Regions from separate parts of the Streptomyces sp. NBC_00178 genome, predicted to be linked through region 3. Evidence: riboswitches for the same ligand, from Rfam matches in the RefSeq annotation. Region 3 holds a riboswitch; each other region holds the start of a gene.

Region 1 (4,949 bases), 530 kb from region 3:
TGCTTCTCCAGTTCGGCCCGGCGGGTGGCGAGGACCGAGAGCTCGTCCTCCGCCTCGGCCCGCAGCTGCGCGATGTCGTCGATCTGGCGGCGTACCCCGTTGATCGCGCCCGCCTGGCGGTCTCCCACCCGGTCCTCGAAGGAGGCGCGCTCCAGGTATTCGTCGGGGTCCGACGAGAGGGCCAGCCGGACGGCCGGGTCGATGCCGGCGCTGCGGTACTGGGCGGCGGCGTACGAACCCAGGGCGTCGCGGGCGGCGTTGAGGCGCTCGGTCCTGCGGGCCGCCTCGTCGCGCAGGGCGTCCAGGGACTTCTCCGACGCCGCGGCCTCCTCCTTCGCTCCGTTGTACCGCTCGGTGGCGGTCTCGGCGTCGTGGTACAGCCGGTCCACCTTGCTCCTGACCTGGGCCGGGGTCAGCTGGGGATCGGCCTGGGCGGCACCCTCGAGGGCGGTGGCGGACGCCGCGCCGGCGAGGGCGAGGGTGGCGGCGGTGCGGGCAGCAGGCCCGGTGAACAGGCGCTGCTTGGGCTTGCGGTGAGCGGCGGTGCGATGGGCGGCCACGGGGGTGGTGCGTCCTTCCGTTCGACTGCCCGCCGGGGAGACCGTCGGGCCCGCCCGGGTCCGGCGGCGGGCCACCACAGGGGGGAGTGGCCCGCCGCCGGATTTCCTGGCGGGGTGACCGGGGTGCCGCCCGGTACGGGGGCGGCGGTAACGAATCGGTCACCTGGGACGTGACGCTAAACCCGGGGCACGGGGAAGAGGCGTAATGACAGCTATTGCCCTCAGATGCAGTTTCGTTTCCATGGAATGACCGGGAAATCCAACCGGAGTCCGGCAATTCGCGCAGTCCTCGCGTCAACTCATCGTTAAGTCATACCTGGCTGAAGAGTGCTGATATGGCCGGGGCTAGGCTGCGGCCATGGACGTACTCATCAATGTCTTCGTGGCCTTGCACATCATCGGAATCGCCTCCCTGCTGGGCGGATTCCTCACCCAGATGAAGGCCATGGAGGCGGGCACGGCCCGCTTCGTCCCCGCCATGCTGCACGGCGCGCTCACCATGCTCGTCACCGGTATCGCCCTCGTCGGGCTGAACCAGGCCGACGACCAGCACGTGAACAACGTCAAGATCGGGATCAAGCTCCTGATCCTGGTCGCGATCCTCGCGGTGGTCTACGTGAAGCGCGACGACGAGAAGGCCGGCAAGGGCGCCTTCGCCGCGGTCGGCGGGCTGACCGTCGCCAACATCTTCATCGCCACGCTCTGGACCTGAGCGTCCGCGCGGACGCGGGAGGGGCCCGGGGGATCGTCCCCGGGCCCCTCCCGCGTGTGCGGCCTCCGCGAGCCGTGCGACCGTCGCGCTCCCGCAGGAGCGTGCCTCAGGCCGGGCGCACGCTTCCGTAGATCGGCATGTAGTAGATCGACTCCTCGCGGACGTTCGCACCCGGCTTGGGTGCGTGGATCATCATGCCGTCGCCCTTGTAGATGCCGACGTGGCTGATGTCGTCGTAGAAGAACACCAGGTCACCGGGTTTCAGGTTCGCCGTCGCCACCCGGGTGCCCACCTCGACCTGGTCCCACGTCGTGCGGGGCAGATTCACCCCGGCCGCCTTCCAGGCCGCCTGGGTGAGCCCGGAGCAGTCGTACGAGGACGGGCCCGTCGCCCCCCAGACGTACGGCTTGCCGATCTGGGCGCGAGCGAAGGCCAGGACCTTCTCGGCCTTCGAGGCATAGCCGCTGTCCGAGCCGGTGCCGGAGCCCGAGCCGGCGGCGGTGCCCTGCCCCGCGGTCTCCTCCTTGGCGCGCTCGGACTCCGCCTTGTCGGCGGCGGCCTGCTTCCGGGCCAGGTCCTCGGCCTTGCGCTTGGCCTCCGCCTCCTTCTTGCGCTCCAGCTCGGCGAGCCGCGCCTTCTCCTCGGCGGTCAGCTTCGACAGCAGCGACCGGGCCTCGGTCAGCTTCGTCTGCACCTGCTGCTTGCTGGTGCGCAGCGAGGCCTGCGACTCGGTCAGCGTCTCCAGGCTCTTCGTCGCCTCGACGCGCTTCGCGGCGGCTTCCTTCTGCTGCGTGCGGAACTCGTTGACCGTCTTCTGCTGCTGGCTGGTCATCCGTGCCATCAGCTGGTCCTGGTCGAAGTACGACTGCGGGTCGTCCGCCAGGAAGAACGTCGCCGTCGGGGCGATCGCGCCGCTGCGGTACTGGGCGGCGGCGTAACTGCCCAGCTCGCGGCGCGTCTCGTTCAGCTTGTCGGCGCGCTGGGCCGCCGCCTCCAGGAGCGCGTCCACCTTGGAGCGCTGCTCGGCGGACGCGGACTTCGCCCGGTTGTACTCCTGCGTCGCGGTACCGGCCTGCCGGTAGAGGGCGTCGACCTTCTTCTGTACTTCCTCGATGCTGGGCTTGGGCTCCGCCGGGGCCGCCGTCGCGCTCTGGGTGGAGAGCAGGGTGACGGAGGCGAGCGCCGCGGTCGTGAGACCGACGGCAGGGGTGGTCGTGCGCACCCGGGTGCGCGGCTTGCGATGCGACGCCAAGGCCGGCATCTCCTTCCGTGGACCGCCTACCGGGTTAGCTGTCGGGTTCGGGCGGAACGGAAGGCTGCCCTACGGCCCGGTGGAGACGGGCCGATTCACCCCGGTGATGCGTGTGGGTCCCCGGTTCCGGGCACCTCGCGGAGCACGGATTCGGCGGGGGTGCCCGTGCGGCGTGGTTCGCCTGAAGTGGGTTCGGGACACCCGTCGGAGCACGCTAACCAACCCGTGGTGCTCCTGTGAAGGTTGATGGCCGATATGCCCGATACATTTCCGTGACCTTCTGCGCCGGCCGGTCCGTCGGGCCGGTACAGCCCTCCGGAACTCACGCACCGTGGGCGAGCCGTGCCGGTGAGCGCACGGTGGGGGTCCGTGCGGCCGATCCGGCCCGGGCTGTCGGTGCGGCCGCCTAGACTCGTGAAGCGATGAGCAGCCTCTTTGACGACAGTTTCCTGACCGGCCTCCAGAACGCTGAGGAAGGCCCCCCACCGCCCCCCGAGGAGCACGCGCCCGAGGCGGTGCCGGAGGGCCTGTTCAAGGACGTCTTCGACAGCCCGCCGCCGCCCCGTGACGCGTACTACCGCGACGGTGCCCCGCGGCCCGTCGTCGACTCCGCGGCGCTGCTCGACGGGCTGAACACCGAACAGCGTGCCGCCGTCGTGCACGCCGGGTCCCCGCTGCTCATCGTCGCCGGGGCCGGGTCGGGCAAGACCAGGGTGCTCACGCACCGGATCGCGCACCTGCTCGCCGAGCGCGGGGTCCACCCGGGCCAGATCCTCGCGATCACCTTCACCAACAAGGCCGCGGGCGAGATGAAGGAGCGTGTCGAGGACCTCGTGGGCCCGCGCGCGAACGCCATGTGGGTCATGACGTTCCACAGCGCCTGCGTGCGGATCCTGCGGCGCGAGTCCAAGCTCCTCGGCTTCACCTCGTCGTTCTCGATCTACGACGCCGCCGACTCCAAGCGGCTCATGGCGCTGGTCTGCCGTGATCTCGACCTCGACCCGAAGCGCTACCCGCCGAAGTCGTTCACGGCGAAGGTCTCGAACCTGAAGAACGAGCTGATCGACGAGGAGACCTTCGCCGGTCAGGCCGCCGACGGCTTCGAGAAGACGCTGGCCCAGGCCTACGCGCTCTACCAGGCGCGGCTGCGCGAGGCCAACGCTCTGGACTTCGACGACATCATCATGACGACGGTGCACCTGCTCCAGGCGTTCCCCGACGTCGCCGAGCACTACCGCCGGCGCTTCCGCCACGTCATGGTCGACGAGTACCAGGACACGAACCACGCCCAGTACACCCTGGTGCGCGAGCTGGTCGGCCCCGCCGGTGAGGCCGACGCCCCGGGTGAGCTCTGTGTCGTGGGTGACGCGGACCAGTCGATCTACGCCTTCCGCGGCGCGACCATCCGCAACATCCTCCAGTTCGAGGAGGACTACCCGGACGCCAGGACGATCATGCTGGAGCAGAACTACCGCTCCACCCAGACGATCCTCTCCGCCGCCAACGCCGTCATCGAGCGCAACGAGAGCCGCCGTCCCAAGAACCTCTGGACGAACGCCGGCGCCGGCACCCGGATCGCCGGCTACGTCGCCGACACCGAACACGACGAGGCGCAGTTCGTCGCCGACGAGATCGACCGGCTGACGGACGCCGGGGAGGCGAAGGCGGGAGACGTCGCCGTCTTCTACCGGACGAACGCCCAGTCCCGGGTCTTCGAGGAGATCTTCATCCGTGTCGGGCTGCCCTACAAGGTCGTCGGCGGAGTGCGCTTCTACGAGCGCAAGGAGGTCAGGGACGTCCTGGCCTACCTCCGGGTCCTCTCCAACCCCGAGGACACCGTCCCGCTGCGCCGCATCCTCAACGTGCCCAAGCGCGGCATCGGCGACCGGGCCGAGGCGATGATCGACGCACTGTCCCTGCGCGAGAAGATCTCCTTCCCGCAGGCGCTGCGCCGGGTCGACGAGGCGTACGGGATGGCGGCGCGCTCGGCCAACGCCGTGAAGCGGTTCAACACGCTCATGGAGGAGCTCCGCACGATCGTGGAGTCCGGCGCGGGACCGGCGGTCGTGCTGGAGGCGGTCATGGAGCGCACCGGCTACCTCGCCGAGCTCCAGGCCTCCACCGACCCGCAGGACGAGACGCGTATCGAGAACCTCCAGGAACTCGCCTCCGTCGCCCTTGAGTTCGAGCAGGAGCGGGCCGAGGACGAGGGCTCCGGGACGCTCGCGGAGTTCCTGGAGAAGGTCGCGCTGGTCGCCGACGCCGACCAGATCCCCGACGAGGACGAGGACGGCTCCGGCGTCGTCACGCTGATGACGCTGCACACCGCCAAGGGCCTCGAATTCCCGGTGGTCTTCCTGACCGGCATGGAGGACGGCGTCTTCCCGCACATGCGCGCGCTGGGGCAGGTGAAGGAGCTGGAGGA
Region 2 (4,949 bases), 1.7 Mb from region 3:
AGGGCAGGACGGCGATCGTGGTGGCCTGGGACGGCGAGGCGCGCGCGGTCCTGGAGGTCGCCGACGCGGTCAAGGAGACCAGCGCCGAGGCCGTCCGGCGGTTGCGGGCGCTGGGGCTGACCCCGATCCTGCTGACCGGCGACAACAAGACGGTCGCGTCCTCGGTCGCAGCCGAGGTCGGCATCGACGAGGTCGTCGCCGATGTGATGCCGCAGGAGAAGGCGGACGTCGTCCGGAAGCTTCAGGAGCAGGGGCGGAGCGTCGCCATGGTCGGCGACGGCGTCAACGACGCCGCGGCGCTCGCCCGGGCCGACCTGGGCCTCGCCATGGGCACGGGCACCGACGCGGCGATCGAGGCCGGGGACCTGACCCTCGTGCGGGGGGACCTCCGGGCCGCCGTCGACGCCATACGGCTCGCGCGCCGCACTCTGGGCACGATCCGCTCGAACCTCTTCTGGGCCTTCGCCTACAACGTGGCGGCGCTCCCGCTCGCAGCCGCCGGCCTGCTCAACCCGATGATCGCCGGAGCGGCCATGGCCCTCTCCTCCGTGTTCGTCGTGGGCAACAGCCTTCGCCTGCGCGGTTTCCGCGCCGAGGCCTGAGACGGCGGGGTGGACCGGGGTCCCCGGCGGGAGTCGCGGACCCCGGTTTGCGTACGTCCGCCGGGGGCGGCAGGGTTCGGGGGTGTGGCCACTCTGCTGATCGTGCATCACACGCCGTCGCCCAACTGCCAGGCGCTGTTCGAAGCCGTGGTCGCGGGGGCGACCGCCGACGGTATCGAGGACGTACGGGTCGTGCGGCGGGCGGCGCTCTCCGCCACGGCCTCGGACGTACTCGCCGCCGACGGCTACCTGCTCGGCACGCCGGCGAACCTCGGGTACATGTCCGGAGCACTCAAGCACTTCTTCGACCAGGTCTACTACCCGTGCCTGGACGAGACGAAGGGCCGCCCCTTCGGCTTCTGGGTGCACGGGGGCAACGACGTCACCGGCGCCGTCCGGGGCATCGAGGCGATCACCACCGGCCTCGGCTGGCGGCGTGCGGCCGAGGCGGTGACCCTCACGGGAGAGCCGGGCAAGGCCGACGAGGAGGCGTGCTGGGAGCTGGGCGCGACGGTGGCCGCCGGACTCATGACCTGAGGCCCCGCCGCCTTTGCGCCGACGGACGGGAGATCCGGGGCGCGGGACCGGCGTGCCGCCGGGCCCCCCGAGGCCGCCTCCGGCCGTCCTTCCGCGACACGCACCGCCGACCCCACGGCCGGATGCCGCACCGCCGCACTAGAGTGGACTGGACAGTCCAGTACTGGAGGTGCCGGGATGCCGTCCGTGAAGCCCGGTGAGTTGCGGCTCACCGCCAAGGGGGAAGCCACCCGCAGGCGCATCGTCGAGGGTGCGGCGGTGCAGATCCGGACCGGAGGCGCCGCGGCGACCACGCTCGACGACATCCGCGCGCGCACCTCGACGAGCAAGAGCCAGATCTTCCACTACTTCCCCGGCGGCAAGGAGGAACTGCTGCTCGCCGTCGCCGCGCGTGAGGCCGAGCTCGTCCTGGAGGACCAGGAGCCGCACCTCGGTGATCTGGGCAGCTGGGAGGCGTGGCAGGACTGGCGGGACGCGGTCGTCCGCCGGTACGAGCAGCAGGGCGTGACCTGCCCGCTGGGCGTGCTGATGACCGAACTGGGCCGGGCCACCCCCGCCGCCCAGGTGCTCACCGCCCGGCTGATCGACCAGTGGCAGTCCGCTCTCCGCCGCGGCGTGCGGCGCATGCAGGACAGCGGACAGATGGACGCGGGACTGGACGCCGACCGGACGGCGGCGGCGCTCCTCGCCGCCGTGCAGGGGGGAGTGACCATCCTGATGTCCACCGGCCGGGTCACGCACTTGGAAGCCGCACTCGACGCCACGCTCGGCCTGCTGCGGGCCACGGCTCCGGGGGCGTCCCTCCACGAGGGGTGACGGACACGCTCCGGCCCTGAGGCGCGGCCGTCGCCGCAGCGGGATGCCGGTGCACCCGCCCCGGGTCTGCACGGCTTTGAAGGGCGGTCGGGTCCGTGCGGTACCCGGGGCGGTCCGCGGGCCGCGTCCGCGGCGGTGCCGGGCGCACGCGCCGCGCCCCGTCGTGGTGGCGTGCCGCGCCGCGTTCAGTGCAGCCGCCAGCTGAGCTTGCCGCCGCCCACCCACCGGACGGAAGCCGGGTCGTCCAGGTCGTGCACGGGGATTCCGGCCGCGGCCGCGGCGAGGAGCACGTCGGTCACCTCGGTCGCCGTTCCGATCACCTCTCCGTCGATCTCCACGATGCGGAACGGCGGGTCGCCGGCCTGGACGGGCAGCACGGTGATCCGCGGGTTCGGGAACTGAGGGCTGTAGGTCATGCGGGATCGGTTCCACGGGACCGCACCCACTATGCCTGCATCGGGTACGAGTGAGCCTTATGCCCGATTTACTCCCTTATTTGTAATTGATCCCGTAATCCATAAAAGGCCATTTCGTGTGACCTGGGGACCTTCGATAGGGAACAAAACGCCCTTATCGGACTCAGTGACCAGCGTCACCCCGCACCCCCCTGACGTCGGAACGGGCTCGCCGGTTCCCTTGCGCGCCAAGAGGAATGGAAGGGGCCGTGTGCGATGGATTACATGAATTCACGAAATTCGATCTTGCGCTTGAATTTGGATCATTACTTCGGGCTTGTTCCTTTCGCTATTTCTCGCCTACGGTCACCCTCACTCCGGATGGAACGCCGAATCCTGCCGCCGTCCGGTTACCCGACCACTTCTCGTACGGCAGGAGCGGGGGACCCAAGTAAGTGCCGACCCGGTATCCGGGACGGCTCGGGGTGAAGTCGCATGCTCATGCGGCCGGGCATCTCCAGCTCGAACCCGACAGCTCACTTCGCAGGCGACGGAGAGGAATTCAGCATGCCCGGTTTTTCCAAGCACCCTCGTTCCAGGACCAGTTCGCTGAAGCGCGGCGTCATCGCCGTGACCACGGGTGGAGTCGCTCTCGCGCTGCCCGTGATCGGCGCGACCGGTGCCTTCGCCGCCCCGGCCCAGCCGGCCGCCGCTGAAAAGACGGTGACGTCGACTGCCCTGTCCGCACAGGGAATTGCCGCAAAGCACGCCACGCCCAAGAGCTATTCCGTCGTCGTCGGCGACACCCTCGCCAAGATCGCTCGCGAGCATTCGGTCCACGGCGGCTGGAAGGCCCTCTACGAGGAGAACAAGAAGGTTGTCGGATCGAACCCCGACCTCATTCACCCCGGCCTCGAGCTGACCCTCGGCGGCAAGCACGCCAAGAAGTCCGCGGACAAGCCGGCGAAGTCCCACAAGGCCGACAGGACCGAAAACAGGGCTTCCGGCCGTGCCGACCGTTCGGAGCGCGCCAACACCGAGCTCGCCGCGCAGGGCGCACCGGCTGCCGCGGCCCCCGTCGCCGAGCGGACCGCGTACACGAACAACCTCGACGGCTGGATCAAGGAGTCGCTGGCCGTCATGGCCGAGCACGGCATCCCCGGCACCTACGAGGGCATCCACCGCAACATCATGCGCGAGTCGTCCGGTAACCCGATGGCCATCAACAACTGGGACTCGAACGCCGCTGCGGGCATCCCGTCCAAGGGTCTGCTGCAGGTCATCGACCCGACCTTCCAGGCCTACCACGTGCCCGGCACGTCGCTGGACAGCTACGACCCGGTCGCCAACATCACGGCCGCGTGCAACTACGCCGCCGACCGTTACGGCTCGATCGACAACGTCTTCGGGGCCTACTGAGCCTCAGGTGACGCGTAACCCTCCCGCACCCGGCGTGTGAGGCAGGGCGGGAACGAAGGGTGGTACGGGTCCGGCGGGACCCGTACCACCCTTCTCCCGCATACGGCGCCGGGCCGGGCGCGCAGGTGCCGGACCACCCCACGCGGGTGGTCCGGCACCTGCGTCATGTCTTCCGGGCCCCGGTCGACTGGTTTCGTACAGGTTCGTCGTCCATACTGCCCGCCGTGGAGCAGCGCATAGATTCCAACACCAAGCCCGAGTTCGCCGCGGGGACAGACCCGGCGTACATCCCAGGCCTGACGGCCCCTGCCCCCGCGCGGACGGAGGCGGATGCGGAGGCTGCCGACGCGGTACCGGAGGATGCCCGCAAGGCCGACGGGACGGATGTCCCGGACACGGCCGACGTCCAGGACGCGGTGCCCGGGCAGCCGGCCGACGACCGGGCCGACGCCCCCGGGGCTCCCGGTGACGCGGTGCGGGACGGCGGGGCGGTCATCGCCGACGACGAGGGGACTGCCGCGGGCGCGGACGAGCCGCGTGCCGCCGGCGAAGGACCCGTCTTCGAGGTCAGTGACCGGCGCGGATCCATCCGGGTGGACGCCGAGGGAGTCCGCTTCCAGCTGGACGACCAGGAGGCGGAGTTCGACTGGCCGGAGATCGGCGCGGTCGAGGTCAAGACGGGCCGCTTCGGGCGCCGGTTCACCGTGACGGTCCACCTGTCGAGCCGCCGCTGGTTCAACGCCGAGGTCGAGGCCGACTCCCGGAGCCGCCTCAAGGAGTGGACGGCCGAACTGGACGCCGCGCTGGACGCCCACTTCGAAGAGGGCTGACCGGCAGGCCGTCCAGGCCGCGCACCGGGGCTCCGTGCGAGCCCCGGTGCACGGCCGTGCCGTGACGCGGGGTCAGGCCGCGTCCGTCCCGTCGAGCACCACCGACCGGGTCAGATGGCGCGGCAGATCCGGGTCGAGACCACGAGCGGTCGCGCGGGCGATCGCGAGGCGCTGCACCCGGACCAGGTCGGCCAGCGGGTCCAGATCGCTCTCCACCCAGCGCGCACCCGTCGCGCGTACCTGCTCGGCCAGGCCCTCCGGCGCGGGGCCGAACATCCACGTGGCGGTCCCGGCCGTGGCGATGCTGATGGGCCCGTGGCGGTATTCCATCGCCGGATACGACTCGGTCC
Region 3 (4,949 bases):
CCGGGACCGCCGCCTGGGCAGGGCCGCCGCCCACGCGGTCGCCGAGTACGAGTCGTTCGCGACGTCCCTGGCCATGCTGCGCCGGCGGGCGCGCCATGACGGTGCGGGCGCCGACTTCGCCATCCGGGAGCAGGAGTTGCTGCACCACCTGTGGCAGCGCCGGGAGATCGCGGGCCCTGCGCTGGGGTACGCGGCGCACATGACGCGCCGGGCGGGCGTCCACCCGGCGCACCCCCAGGCACCGTTCCCCCGCAGGCTCCCCCACGGCGCTCCGGCTCCCCGGGAGATCCCGGCGCCGCACCGCCACTACGGCGGTTACAACCCCTATCTGGAGCACGGCCCCCGCGCGGCCCCGCCCACCGGCCCTCCCTCGGCGTGAGGGGCCCGGCAGGAGGAGCGGCGGTGCCGGAGCCTCAGGCCGAGGCCTCGGTGAGCTCGGCCAGCTGGCCCTCGGTCAGTTCGAGTCCGGCGACGGCCACGAGTGCGGGCAGCTGCGCGACGGTGCGGGCCGAGGCGATCGGTGCGGCCACGGTCGGCCGGGACGCCAGCCAGGCCAGCGCCACGGTGGCGATCTCCGCGTCGTGCTCCTGGGCCACCTTGTCGAGCGCTCCGAGCACCTTGCGGCCGCGCTCGGTCTCCAGGTGCTTCCCCGCTCCTTCGGCCCGCGCGCTCTCGACGGCGGTACCCGGCCGGTACTTGCCGGTGAGGAAACCCGAGGCGAGCGCGTAGTACGGGACGGCGGCGAGCCCTTCGGCGGCCGCGGTGTCCTGGAGCGCGCCTTCGTAGGTGTCGCGTGAGACGAGGTTGTAGTGCGGCTGCAGAGCGACGTACCGGGCGAGGCCCTCGCGCTCCGAGAACTCCAGGGAGGCCTTGAGCCGCTCCGGGCTGATGTTGGACGCCGCGATCTCCCGGACCTTGCCCGCCTTCACGAGCTCGTCCAGGGTGCCGATGATCTCCTCGACGGGGACCGTCTCGTCGTCGAAGTGCGTGTAGTAGAGGTCGATGTGGTCCGTACCGAGCCGGCGGAGCGACGCCTCGGCGGCCCCCTTGATCGTCGCGGCCGACAGCCCCTTGTACCCGGGGTGCGCACCGGCCTTGGTCGCGACGACGACGTCGTCCCTGTGGGAACGGGCGGACAGCCACGCCCCGATGAGCGTCTCCGACTCGCCGCCCTCGTTGCCCGGGGCCCAGACCGAGTAGGCGTCGGCGGTGTCGATGAAGTTGCCGCCCGCCTCCGTGTAGGCGTCGAGGACGGCGAAGGTGGTGTCCCGGTCGGCGGTCCAGCCGAAGACGTTGCCGCCGAGAGCGAGGGGGAAGACCTTCAGGTCCGAGTTTCCGAGCGGGCGCAGTGATGTCATACCCCGGCACAACACATCGGCGGATCCGCATATTCCGCCCTCGGCGGCTATCCGGTGACGACGGCGGGCCGGCGGCCCTGGCGTCGGGGGGTCGTGCGCCAGGGCCGCCGGGGTATCGAGCTGCGCCGTACGCCGGCGCGGGCGGTCAGATCGTGAGGCCCTTGCCGCGAAGCCAGCTCATGGGGTCGACGCCCGAGCCGTCGGCGGTGTGGATCTCCAGGTGCAGGTGCGGCCCGGTCACGTTGCCGGTCGCTCCGACGCGGCCGATGGTCTCGCCGGTGGTGACCTTCTGGCCGGCGGTGACGTCCATCGAGGACTGGTGGCAGTACCAGACCTCGGTACCGTCGTCGAGCTCCAGGACCGTGCGGTAGCCGTAGGACCCGGACCACCCGGCCGACTTCACCGTGCCGCCGTGCACGGCCTTGACCGGCGTGCCGGTGGGAGCCGCGAAGTCCAGACCGGTGTGGTAGCCGGAGGACCACATCGAACCGGCCTGGCCGAAGGTCGAGGTGATGGTGTACGAGGAGGTGGGGACGGCGTAGCTCAGGGCGAGCTTGGCGAGGCGCTCGGCCTCGGCCTTCTTCTTCGCCGCCTCTTCGTCCGCCTTCTTCTTCGCGGCGGCCTTCGCCTCCGCGTCGCTCTGCTGCTTGGCCGCCTGCGCTGCGGCCTCCTCGGCCGCCGCCTTCTCCTGGGTGGCCCTGGCTTCTGCCTCGGCTCCGGCCTGCTGCTGCTCGGCCTGCTGGAGGATGCGGGCCCGCAGCGCCTCACCGGCGTCCGTGGTGCCCTGCTCGGCCTCGGCCGCGGTGATGCCGGCCGTGGTCAGCGGGGAGGATGCGGTGACCGTGCCCTTGTCGGCGTCGTCGGAGAGGTAAGCACCCACGCCGGGCAGCGACTTGGCGTCGGGAAGGTTGTCCGCGATGGAATCGGGAAGGGAGATGGAGACCGGCGGTTTGCTCTGCGCGGTGGCCATGCCTCCCGCGCCGACGGCCGCGATGACACCGACGCCGAGGACGGTGGAGCTACGGGCGAGACCACGCTGCTTGGCGACGCGGTGCCTGCCGCGCACGGGACGGATGGACTCCTCGGTGGGGTTCCATTCCTCCCACGTCCTGCCCTGTTCACCGGGACTGTCGGGCCTGAAGGGTGCCGGAGCCTCGGGGGCAGGCTGATTTGACGCCACGTGGGCGCACTCCTTTCCTTCCTTCTCGCCTACCGGGTTAGCTGACGGGTTCGGAGCAGGAAGGTCTCCTACGGGCCCCTTCGTCCCTCGCGGGAGTCAGGTGTCCGATTCACCCCATGTAGGTGGTTCCCCGGTTCCCTTGCGGGATTCGGCGCTGCGCACGGTGCCGCCTCTGGCGACGACTGGGACAACCGCGCTGCGTTATCGAACGTTAATAGACATGCGGGTCCGATTCCAAGCGGTTCCCACAGATCGTTCATCGCTCTGACCTGGACTTTAGGGGGGCAATCAGCCCCAAACGGGCGAGTTGAGCACCCCTCACCCAGACGCCACTTTCTGACGTTGCGTCAAATGTTATGCGCAGCGACGTCTTTCGATTACGGACGGTCGCCTTCGGTCATTCACGGTCCCGCCCCACGATCTTCACCGTCCTCCGCCGCTCCTGCTGCCCCCTGGACGGCCGTCCCACCGCGAGGAGTGCGAGGTCGTCCGTCGACCGGCCCCCCGTGTGCAGCCGGACGTCATCGGTGAGGGCGGACAGCAGTTCCTCCGGCCCCGGGAAGATCCTGCCGCGCAGCCGGGCCGCCGGATCGTAGAAGACCCCGTCCGCGTCCCGCGCCTCCGAGAGCCCGTCGGTGAACGCCAGGAAGGTGGCCCCCGCCGGCAGCGGCCACTCGTCCGCACGGTCCGGCCACACGTCGAGGCCCATGCCGAGCGGCAGGGCGGGCTCCGTCGGCCGCAGGACGTCCAGGGCGCCGTCCGCATGGAGCACGAGCGGTTCGGGGTGGCCCCGGTTGACGATCCGCAGCGTGTCGGCACCCACCGGGATCTCGGCGAGCACGGCCGTCACGAACCCCTCCATCGAGTCCAGTCCGCCCCGCCGCGTGCCCTCCCGTGCCAGCGCCCGCTCCAGCCGCTGGCCCACACCCTCCAGCGAGCGCTCCTGCTCGGCCGCCTCGCGGAAGGCGCCGATCACGACCGCCACCGCCGCCACCGCGTCCAGGCCCTTGCCGCGCACGTCCCCGACCACCAGCCGCACCCCGTAGGGCGTGTCCGCGACCGCAAACAGGTCGCCGCCGACGAACTCGTCGGCCTGCGCCGCCTCGTAGCGCGCCGCGACCTGCAGGCCGCCGATCCGGGCCTCCGGCACGGGGAGCACCGCCCGCATCGCGGTCTCCGCGATGAACCGCGCCGAGGCCAGCTGCTCGTTGCCACGCTGCACGACCCGGTTGATGACGAGCGAGAGCGCGGCGACGGTGACCAGGGTGAGCAGGTCCGTGATGGGGGCGGCATCGGTGAGCATGCCGTCGGAGACCCGGATGGCGAGGACGACGAGGATCGCGGCCACACCCGTACGGATCGTGGATGCCAGTGAGAAGAAGGGAGCCGCGATCAGCGGTGCCGCGGCGAAGAGCGGCACGGCGGAGACCTCCGGCGGGGTCGTGACGTCGCAGACGAGCCCGGCACAGATCATCAGAACGGGCAGCAGACGCACGAACCTCCGGGCCCGCGCGTTCCCCTCGGCACGTCCCTGCCGTACGTCCCGCTTCCCCACCTGTGCACTCCTGCCCGGTCCGGCCACGGCTGCGGACGGTACCGCGCCCCGCCCCGGCCGGGCGGAGCCGCGCCGTGACGCGGCCGCTCATCGGCCGAAGGAAGGAGCGCGACGCCGCCCCGCCCCTCCGGGGGTCAGCCGGAGAGCCGGTCCCGCGCGTGGATCGTCAGTGCGTCCCGTACGAAGACGGCGGTTCCGTCCCCGTGGCGATCGTAGTTCTTCGCGAAGCGCGGGTCGGCGGCGTACATCCCGGCGAGCCCGGTGACGTACGAACGGGTGACCTCCGTGGTCGCCGACAGCCACGCGCAGTGCCGCCGCGCGATGTCCTGCACCTCGTCGCCGGCCACGTCGAGGCCGGCGGCCCGCGCCGCGCCATAGTCACGGGCGATGGCCTCGTGCGCCTGCTGGAACGCGGCACGCTCGGCGGGGCTCAGCCCCCGCCACCACCGGTCACCCCGCTCGTACGCCGCACGGCCCCACCGCTCGCCGACCTCCTGCTCGTACACCGTGTGGTCGAAGCCGTCGAACACTTCCTCGGCCATGAGATCCTCCCCTTCCTCGGTCCTGTGGAGAGTGGTCCGCACCGAGGCGATCTGCCGTCCGATGCGCTCCCGCTCCTGCTCCAGCAGGCGCAGATGGGCCCGGAGCGCCACGGCGGTGTCCCGCTGGCCTTCCAGCACGTCCTTGATCGCCGGCAGCGGGAGCCCCAGCTCCCTCAGCAGCAGGATGCGCTGGAGCCTGACCAGTGCGTCCTGGTCGTAGTAGCGGTAGCCGTTCGCACCCGTGCGGCTCGGTACGAGAAGACCGAGATCTCCGTAGTGCCGGAGCGTGCGGCTGGTGGTGCCGGCTCTTCTGG

What was found. Region 3 has a riboswitch for cyclic di-AMP ahead of OHT61_RS17230 (M23 family metallopeptidase). Riboswitches for the same ligand answer to the same signal wherever they lie in the genome.
Region 1: it holds a riboswitch for cyclic di-AMP, as region 3 does, so the genes downstream of both, OHT61_RS19795 (C40 family peptidase) here and OHT61_RS17230 (M23 family metallopeptidase) in region 3, are expected to answer to the same signal.
Region 2: it holds a riboswitch for cyclic di-AMP, as region 3 does, so the genes downstream of both, OHT61_RS24925 (LysM peptidoglycan-binding domain-containing protein) here and OHT61_RS17230 (M23 family metallopeptidase) in region 3, are expected to answer to the same signal.

What each region holds. Positions count from the first base shown of each region.
Region 1 covers NZ_CP108143.1:4,493,327-4,498,275, forward strand. Annotated here, with positions in the region: gene OHT61_RS19785 (C40 family peptidase) at 1-560, opposite strand, end outside; gene OHT61_RS19790 (hypothetical protein) at 919-1,272, shown strand; gene OHT61_RS19795 (C40 family peptidase) at 1,379-2,533, opposite strand; cyclic di-AMP (ydaO/yuaA leader) riboswitch at 2,532-2,690, opposite strand; gene pcrA (DNA helicase PcrA) at 2,947-4,949, shown strand, end outside.
Region 2 covers NZ_CP108143.1:5,701,671-5,706,619, forward strand. Annotated here, with positions in the region: gene OHT61_RS24905 (heavy metal translocating P-type ATPase) at 1-602, shown strand, start outside; gene OHT61_RS24910 (flavodoxin family protein) at 687-1,139, shown strand; gene OHT61_RS24915 (TetR/AcrR family transcriptional regulator) at 1,317-1,955, shown strand; gene OHT61_RS24920 (hypothetical protein) at 2,141-2,371, opposite strand; cyclic di-AMP (ydaO/yuaA leader) riboswitch at 2,728-2,915, shown strand; gene OHT61_RS24925 (LysM peptidoglycan-binding domain-containing protein) at 2,918-3,769, shown strand; gene OHT61_RS24930 (hypothetical protein) at 3,994-4,599, shown strand; gene OHT61_RS24935 (SIS domain-containing protein) at 4,672-4,949, opposite strand, start outside.
Region 3 covers NZ_CP108143.1:3,967,023-3,971,971, reverse strand. Annotated here, with positions in the region: gene OHT61_RS17240 (PrsW family intramembrane metalloprotease) at 1-379, shown strand, start outside; gene OHT61_RS17235 (aldo/keto reductase) at 414-1,358, opposite strand; gene OHT61_RS17230 (M23 family metallopeptidase) at 1,504-2,538, opposite strand; cyclic di-AMP (ydaO/yuaA leader) riboswitch at 2,551-2,702, opposite strand; gene OHT61_RS17225 (PP2C family protein-serine/threonine phosphatase) at 2,936-4,093, opposite strand; gene OHT61_RS17220 (MerR family transcriptional regulator) at 4,228-4,949, opposite strand, start outside.